3 regions of the Cohaesibacter sp. ES.047 genome follow, and region 2 is predicted to be linked to each of the others. Evidence: predicted binding sites of a transcription regulator. Region 2 holds the regulator's gene; each other region holds the start of a gene.
The links. The regulator PhoB, encoded in region 2, activates phosphate uptake and scavenging genes when phosphate is short. The targets are predictions, from matches to a motif close to TGTCATNNANCTGTCAT.

Region 1 (2,268 bases), 1.1 Mb from region 2:
CGATCCACCCCAATGCAAAGGTCACCAATTGCTCGCTTGGTCGATATACCGAAATTGGTGATCGAACCCATATCACCGACAGCAGCCTTGGCGATTATAGCTACATCACGCGGGACGGCGACGTCTGGACCGCAACCATCGGCAAGTTCGCCAACATTGCCAATGCGGTCCGTATCAATGCGCCCAACCATCCACATTGGCGGGCCACGCAGCATCACTTCACCTATCGAGCCTCCGACTATTTTGACGAGGTCGACATGGATGAGGCCTTCTTTGACTGGCGACGGGACAATGCGGTGACCATCGGCCATGATGTCTGGATCGGTCATGGGGCGACGATCCTGCCCGGTGTGACCATTGGAGACGGCGCTATCGTTGGAGCGGGGGCCGTTGTCAGTAAGGATGTCGCTGACTATGTGATCGTCGCGGGGGTGCCAGCAAAACCCATTCGCGAACGCTTCCCCAATGCGATTGCCGAAAGGCTGAAAGCCCTTGCCTGGTGGGACTGGAGCCACGATGCCCTGCGGTCTGCGCTCGATGATTTTCGCCAGCTCGGGATTGAAGACTTTCTTGAAAAATATGAAGCCTCCTGAGCCGGTCACTGGCGAAGGGCGAAGAGTTTGACCAGTCCATTTTGTCCGCGGGAAAGCTGCGCTTGTCACAAAACTGAAACGCCCGAGACATGAGCATTTCACACAAAATGCGTAGATCAAGAACAGCTATTTGAAATCTGAATTGATCGCACAGACCGGATTTTTGGTCGTGGTTGTTGCCCGCGACAGGGCCGTTGTGGCCGTCTCGCATCGGGCAACGACGGGAGTATCAAAGGTCGCAAGACCATGAGGAGAGGACTGAATGCTCGAACTGTCGAACGTCACGCGCCGATTTGGCAAGAACACAGCAGTGGATTCCGTGACAGTGTCCATTCCTCAAGGACAGATGGTTGGCATCATTGGTCGCTCGGGTGCAGGCAAGTCAACACTTCTGCGCATGATCAATCGCCTGATCGATCCGAGCGAAGGGGATATTCGCTTCGGTGAGAAACAGGTCTCGGCACTCAAGGGACGGGACTTGCGTGACTGGCAACGCGACTGTGCGATGATCTTTCAGCAGTTCAACCTCGTGCCGCGCCTCAATGTCCTGACGAATGTTCTTCTCGGTCGTCTCAACCATCGCAACACCATCCTCAATCTGCTCAATATCTTCACGCCGGAAGAACGGGCGCAGGCACTGCTGGCCCTCGAACGCCTCGGTATCGAGCAGACTGCACTGCAGCGAGCAGGAACCTTGTCTGGCGGCCAGCAACAGCGCGTTGCCATTGCCCGCGCTCTGATGCAAAACCCCAAGGTCATTCTGGCCGATGAGCCGATTGCGTCGCTTGATCCACTCAACGCGCAGATCGTGATGGATAGCCTCAAGGACATCAACGAACGTGACGGCATCACCGTCGTCACCAATCTGCACACCCTTGATACGGCCCGCACCTATTGTGAGCGCGTCATCGGGATGTATCAGGGCCGGGTTGTCTTTGACGGCCCGTCTTCGGCTTTGACCCGCGAGGCGGTGAGACAGATCTACGGCTCGCAGGATAATGCGGAAATTTCCGAGGCGATCACATCAACCTCGATCAAGCAATCTTCAACGCAGCCTTCGGCCCCGGTTACACCGATGCCTGCCCAACAGATCGCTTCGCCAGCGTAACAGGCCCAATCAATATCGCGTTCATAGTGTTTCACATTGACAGGGATGAAACCGGCAAGGCCGGTTGAGACCAGGAGATATTTTCATGTTCAAAAAAGCAATTCTTACCGCCGTTTCCGTGGCTGCGTTGGCCGCAGGCGTAACCACGCCGTCCTTTGCTGCAGACAAGGAATTCCGTATCGGCATTCTGGGCGGCGAAAACGAAGCCGACCGTCTTCGCAACTTCCAGTGCCTCGTCGAAAAACTGCCTTCCACTCTGGGCGTTGACAAGGTTTCTCTTTTCCCGGCTGCTGACTATGACGGCGTTATTCAGGGCCTGCTTGGTGGTACGCTCGATTATGCAGAACTCGGCGCGTCTGGCTATGCAAAGGTATACCTCAACAATCCCAAAGCCGTTGAGCCCATCCTCACCACTGTCCAGACCGATGGTTCCACCGGATACTATTCCGTCATGGTTGCCCGCAAGGATTCGGGCATGGAAAAGCTGAAAGACATGAAAGGCAAGAAGCTGGGCTTCGCCGATCCTGACTCTACCTCCGGCTTCCTCGTGCCGTCCGTGACCCTGCC
Region 2 (2,268 bases):
AGGCGGCTCGTGTTTCACAGCGCACCGCGTTCTTCCATCTGGGCAATCTGGTGGAGGAAGGTCCAACCGATCAGATCTTCACCAACCCGGTAGATCAGCGCACTCAGGACTACATCACAGGCCGCTTCGGCTAACAGACACTTTCGTTCGCCTGTCTTTCCGGTCCGGCACATGGCTGTCCCGCGGACCCGGTCGGCGGAAAACAAGCGAACACAAGGAGAGAAAACAAATGTCCGATCACATTGTCTCGTCTTATGACGATGATCTACGCGAGCTGACCGGTCGTATCGCCGAAATGGGTGGTCAAGCCGAACGCATGGTTGAGGAAGCGGTCAACGCGCTTGTTCGCCTTGATATGACGGTTGCCAACACCACGATCGCCAGCGATCAGGCGATCAACAAGCTCGATCAGGAGATCGAGGAGAAGGCCGTTTTGACCATTGCGCGCCGCCAGCCGATGGCGCAGGATCTGCGCCACATCATTGCGGCCTTGCGCATCTCGATCGATCTGGAGCGCGTTGCTGACCTTGGCAAGAATATTGCCCGCAACGCTCTGGCCCTTGAAGGACGCCCCCAGCCCAAGCATTTCCTGCATGGGATCGAGCATATGGCCGAGTTGACCCTCGACCAGCTCAGGGCCGTGCTTGATGCCTATACTGCTTTGGACGAGAATGCCGCCTTGGCAATCGTCGCCAAGGACAAGGATATCGATGCGCTTTACAACTCGCTGTTCCGCGAATTCCTGACCTACATGATGGAAGATCCGCGCAATATCACGATTTGCACGAACTATCTGTTTGCCGCAAAGCATCTGGAGCGCGTCGGCGACCACGCCACCAACATCGCCGAGACCATCTTCTACGTGAAGACCGGGCGGGCGATGGAAGACCGGCCTCTCTGATAGACTTTAAAAGCCGCGCTTTTGACGGCGCGGTCAATGCCGGTTTCAACCAAACATGACATGGCGCTCACCCTGATGCGCCATGCAGACGTCCAAGACCTGATCCTGCTGGCTGAACGCCTCAATCGCGCGTCAGCCCGGATCCTTAGAATGCGGAATGAATGGCTATGAGCCCAAATGTCATGATTGTGGAGGATGAAGAAGCCCTCAGTCTTCTTCTTCGTTACAACCTAGAAGCAGAAGGCTATCAGGTTGAAGTGATTGCCAGAGGGGATGAAGCGGAAAACCGGCTTCAGGAAACCCTGCCCGATCTGCTGCTGCTTGACTGGATGCTGCCGGGCCTGTCCGGCATCGAGTTGTGCAGACGCTTGCGTGCCAAACCCAAAACGCTGAAGCTGCCGGTTATCATGCTGACAGCGCGCGGCGAGGAATCCGAACGCATCCGTGGGCTATCCACCGGGGCAGACGACTATGTGGTCAAACCCTTCTCGGTGCCTGAATTGATGGCCCGTGTGCGCGCGATCCTGCGCCGTGCAAGCCCGGATCTGGTGGCTACCATTCTCAAGGCTGGCGATCTGGAACTCAACCGCGAGACGCATCGTGTCAAACGCTCCAACCGCGAGGTCAATCTCGGGCCGACCGAATATCGCTTGCTCGAATTCCTGATGCAGAACCCGGGGCGTGTCTATTCCCGCGAGCAGTTGCTGGATGGCGTCTGGGGGCATGATGTCTATGTCGACGAACGCACGGTCGATGTGCATGTGGGGCGTCTGCGCAAAACCATCAACCGGGGGCGCGCCAAGGATCCGATCCGCACGGTGCGCGGCTCCGGCTACAGCTTTGACGATCAGTTTTCCGTCGAGTAGCCCCGAAGCGCGCACATGCGTCAGCCTTGATTGCAGAAACAAAAAACCCCGGCTCCCCTGACAGGAACCGGGGTTTTTCATGTTTTTCAGACTCTAGCAATCAATCTGAGGTGCGCGCACGGAGCATGGAGAACAAAGTGCGACGTTTGGGGGCAGTCGGCTTGGGCTCGACGAACGAGCGTTTCACGGTTGCCTGTCGTTTCACCTTGCTCACGGTTTTTGCGACCTTGCTGCGCTTGTTGGGCTTGGTCAGGACGATGAAGTCAGTGCCCTGAGGCGTTGTTTCCCGGCTGAAGCCGCGATCCGAAATGGTCAAGGACGCCCCGTTGCCGACAAGATGATTGATCTGGGCGCGGATATCCTCCGGAATGATCACGCGATCGAGCACAGTTGCCGCATCAACGCCGCCGGGATGCTCTGGATCCTGTTTGACGCCAAGGCGCGCCTGCTGTCTGTCCGACAATTTGTCATCCAGATTAACCGCGAGCCAATTGAGCTTGT
Region 3 (2,268 bases), 2.2 Mb from region 2:
CAGCTTTCTGGCGCATGGGCTGGCCAGTGCCGGGTTTGCGGAAAAGCAGCCCATCCTCATTTCTTCACAGGGTGTTCGTGCTGCCAATGGTGCGCATGTGCGTTTCTTTGTCGACGGTGCGCGGCCTGAAGAGGATCTTGCTCTTCTAGAAGGGCTTGAGCGCGCGATCGTGATGTTCGATGGCGGTAGCGATGATGCGGTGGGGGCCGCCCGGAGAAGCTGGAAAGCCCTTAAGGAAGCGGATTTTCCCGTCACCTATTGGCAGCAGACGCCGCGTGGGGGCTGGGACAAGAAGGCCTGACCCAACGCCCTGACGCGTGAATGCCCGCCTGCTACAGGATATCGAGGCCAGACGGTCCGGTCGGGGGCGGGAACATTTGGTCCAGCGTATCTAGCGTGTCTTGCGTCAGTTCGATTTCTGCCGCCTTGGCATTCTCTTCCACATGAGCAACCTTGCCGGCCTTGGGGATGGCGATCATATGCTCGCGGCGCAGCACCCAGGCAAGGGCGAGCTGGGCCGTTGTCAGACCAAGATCACTGGCCAGTGTCTGCAGTTTGGAATCAGCTAGAAGTCGGGCCTGTTCAATGGGCGAATAGGCCATGGTGGGCAAGCCCTTGCGCTCCGCGCTCGGTAGCTGATCCCATTCGATACCCCGGCGGGTGAGATTGTAGAGCACCTGATTGGTTGCGACCTTGTCGCCTCCTGAAACACTGCTAAGGGCGGCCATTTCCATGGAATTGAAGTTTGACACGCCCCAATAGCGGATCTTGCCATCCTTTTGCAGCTTTTCAAACGCTTCGACGGTTTCCTCAAGCGGGTGGGTCCCTGGCCAATGCAAAAGAAATAGATCGAGCCGGTCTGTGCCAAGGCGCTTCAGTGACATTTCGCAGGATGCAATGGTGCCTTTTTCGCTGGCGTTATAGGGCAGGACTTTACTGACGAGGAACACGTCGTCGCGCATGCCGCTAAAGGCCTCGCCAACGAGCGTCTCCGAGCGGCCCGAGCCATAAAGCTCCGCGGTGTCGATAAGCGTCATACCCAGTTCGACACCGCGCCTGAGGGCTGCGATTTCGTCGTCCTTGTTCCTGGCGTCATCTCCCATGTACCAAGTGCCTTGACCCAATGCGGGGACGGTTTCGGATGTTCCGATGGTGACAGATTTCATTTTCTTCTAATCTCCCGGGTCTTTTGCTGGTGGGGTTTTGAATTCTCCGCATATCTGGAGGGGCAATGCAATTGGGGACGGTCGCATTCTCGTCCGCATATCGTCTCATTCCTCTTTTATGTATTTCTCACACACACATTCTTCAACGCGCTGGGCCTTAAAATGTTCAAAAGTCTGCTGTTATTCTTTTTGCTCATCGTAATTGCGGTCTGGGCCAACAATAGTTCAGTCTTTTTCGGTGGTGACCCCATGGTCTCTGCGAAGATCCTGTCCCATCGCGGTTTGCATCAGACCTATCATCGCCGGAATCTTCAGTCCAAGACCTGCACGGCGGACAGGATTGATGAACCAACCCATGGATATCTGGAAAACACTCTTCCTTCGATCAAGGCGGCCTTCGACGCAGGCGCGGATGTGGTGGAGATTGATGTCTATCTGACGGCGGACAAGCGCTGGGCTGTCTTTCACGACTGGACCATTGATTGTCGCACCGACGGTAAAGGCAAAATCCGGGACAAGACCATGGCAGAGCTGAAACAGCTTGATATCGGCTATGGCTACACAGCGAATGGTGGGCAGACCTATCCGTTTCGGGGCAAGTTTGTCGGCGTAATGCCTGAGCTTCATGAGGTGTTTGACGCCTTTCCAGACAAGCGATTTCTGGTCAACTTCAAGAGCAACGATCCTGAAGAAGGCCAGGAAATGGCCAAAGACATAAAGCTTAATCAAGATTGGCGTGAGGCTGTCTGGGCGGTCTATGGCAGTCCGAAATCGGTCGCTGCTGCGCTGGGCGCGGATAAGGATTTGGCCGGCTATTCAAAGCCGATCCTGTTCTCCTGTCTCAAGCAATATGCGCTTTGGGGCTGGAGTGGCTATGTGCCGGAAAGCTGCCACAACACCAAGCTTTCCCTTCCGAATAATTACGCGCCATGGCTTTGGGGCTGGCCGCATAAATTCACCGAGCGCATGCGGGCGGTTGGGACGGATGTCATCCTGTTGGGGCCTTACGAGAAGGGAGACCCGGGAACGGTCGGCATTGATGATGCCGCGATGCTGAAGACTGTGCCGGAGCATTTTGACGGTTATGTCTGGACCAACAAGC

Region 1: the regulator PhoB is predicted to act here: its motif matches at 657-673, upstream of phnC (phosphonate ABC transporter ATP-binding protein).
Region 3: the regulator PhoB is predicted to act here: its motif matches at 1,270-1,286, upstream of CPH65_RS20610 (glycerophosphodiester phosphodiesterase family protein).

Annotation. Positions count from the first base shown of each region.
Region 1 covers NZ_LT907844.1:3,421,567-3,423,834, forward strand. The annotation lists gene CPH65_RS15580 (DapH/DapD/GlmU-related protein) at 1-593, shown strand, start outside; gene phnC (phosphonate ABC transporter ATP-binding protein) at 856-1,701, shown strand; gene phnD (phosphonate ABC transporter substrate-binding protein) at 1,787-2,268, shown strand, end outside.
Region 2 covers NZ_LT907844.1:2,306,965-2,309,232, reverse strand. The annotation lists gene pstB (phosphate ABC transporter ATP-binding protein PstB) at 1-134, shown strand, start outside; gene phoU (phosphate signaling complex protein PhoU) at 230-901, shown strand; gene CPH65_RS24840 (hypothetical protein) at 938-1,072, shown strand; gene phoB (phosphate regulon transcriptional regulator PhoB) at 1,069-1,767, shown strand; gene CPH65_RS10530 (L,D-transpeptidase family protein) at 1,868-2,268, opposite strand, start outside.
Region 3 covers NZ_LT907844.1:4,505,541-4,507,808, reverse strand. The annotation lists gene CPH65_RS20620 (DNA polymerase III subunit chi) at 1-301, shown strand, start outside; gene CPH65_RS20615 (aldo/keto reductase) at 333-1,166, opposite strand; gene CPH65_RS20610 (glycerophosphodiester phosphodiesterase family protein) at 1,329-2,268, shown strand, end outside.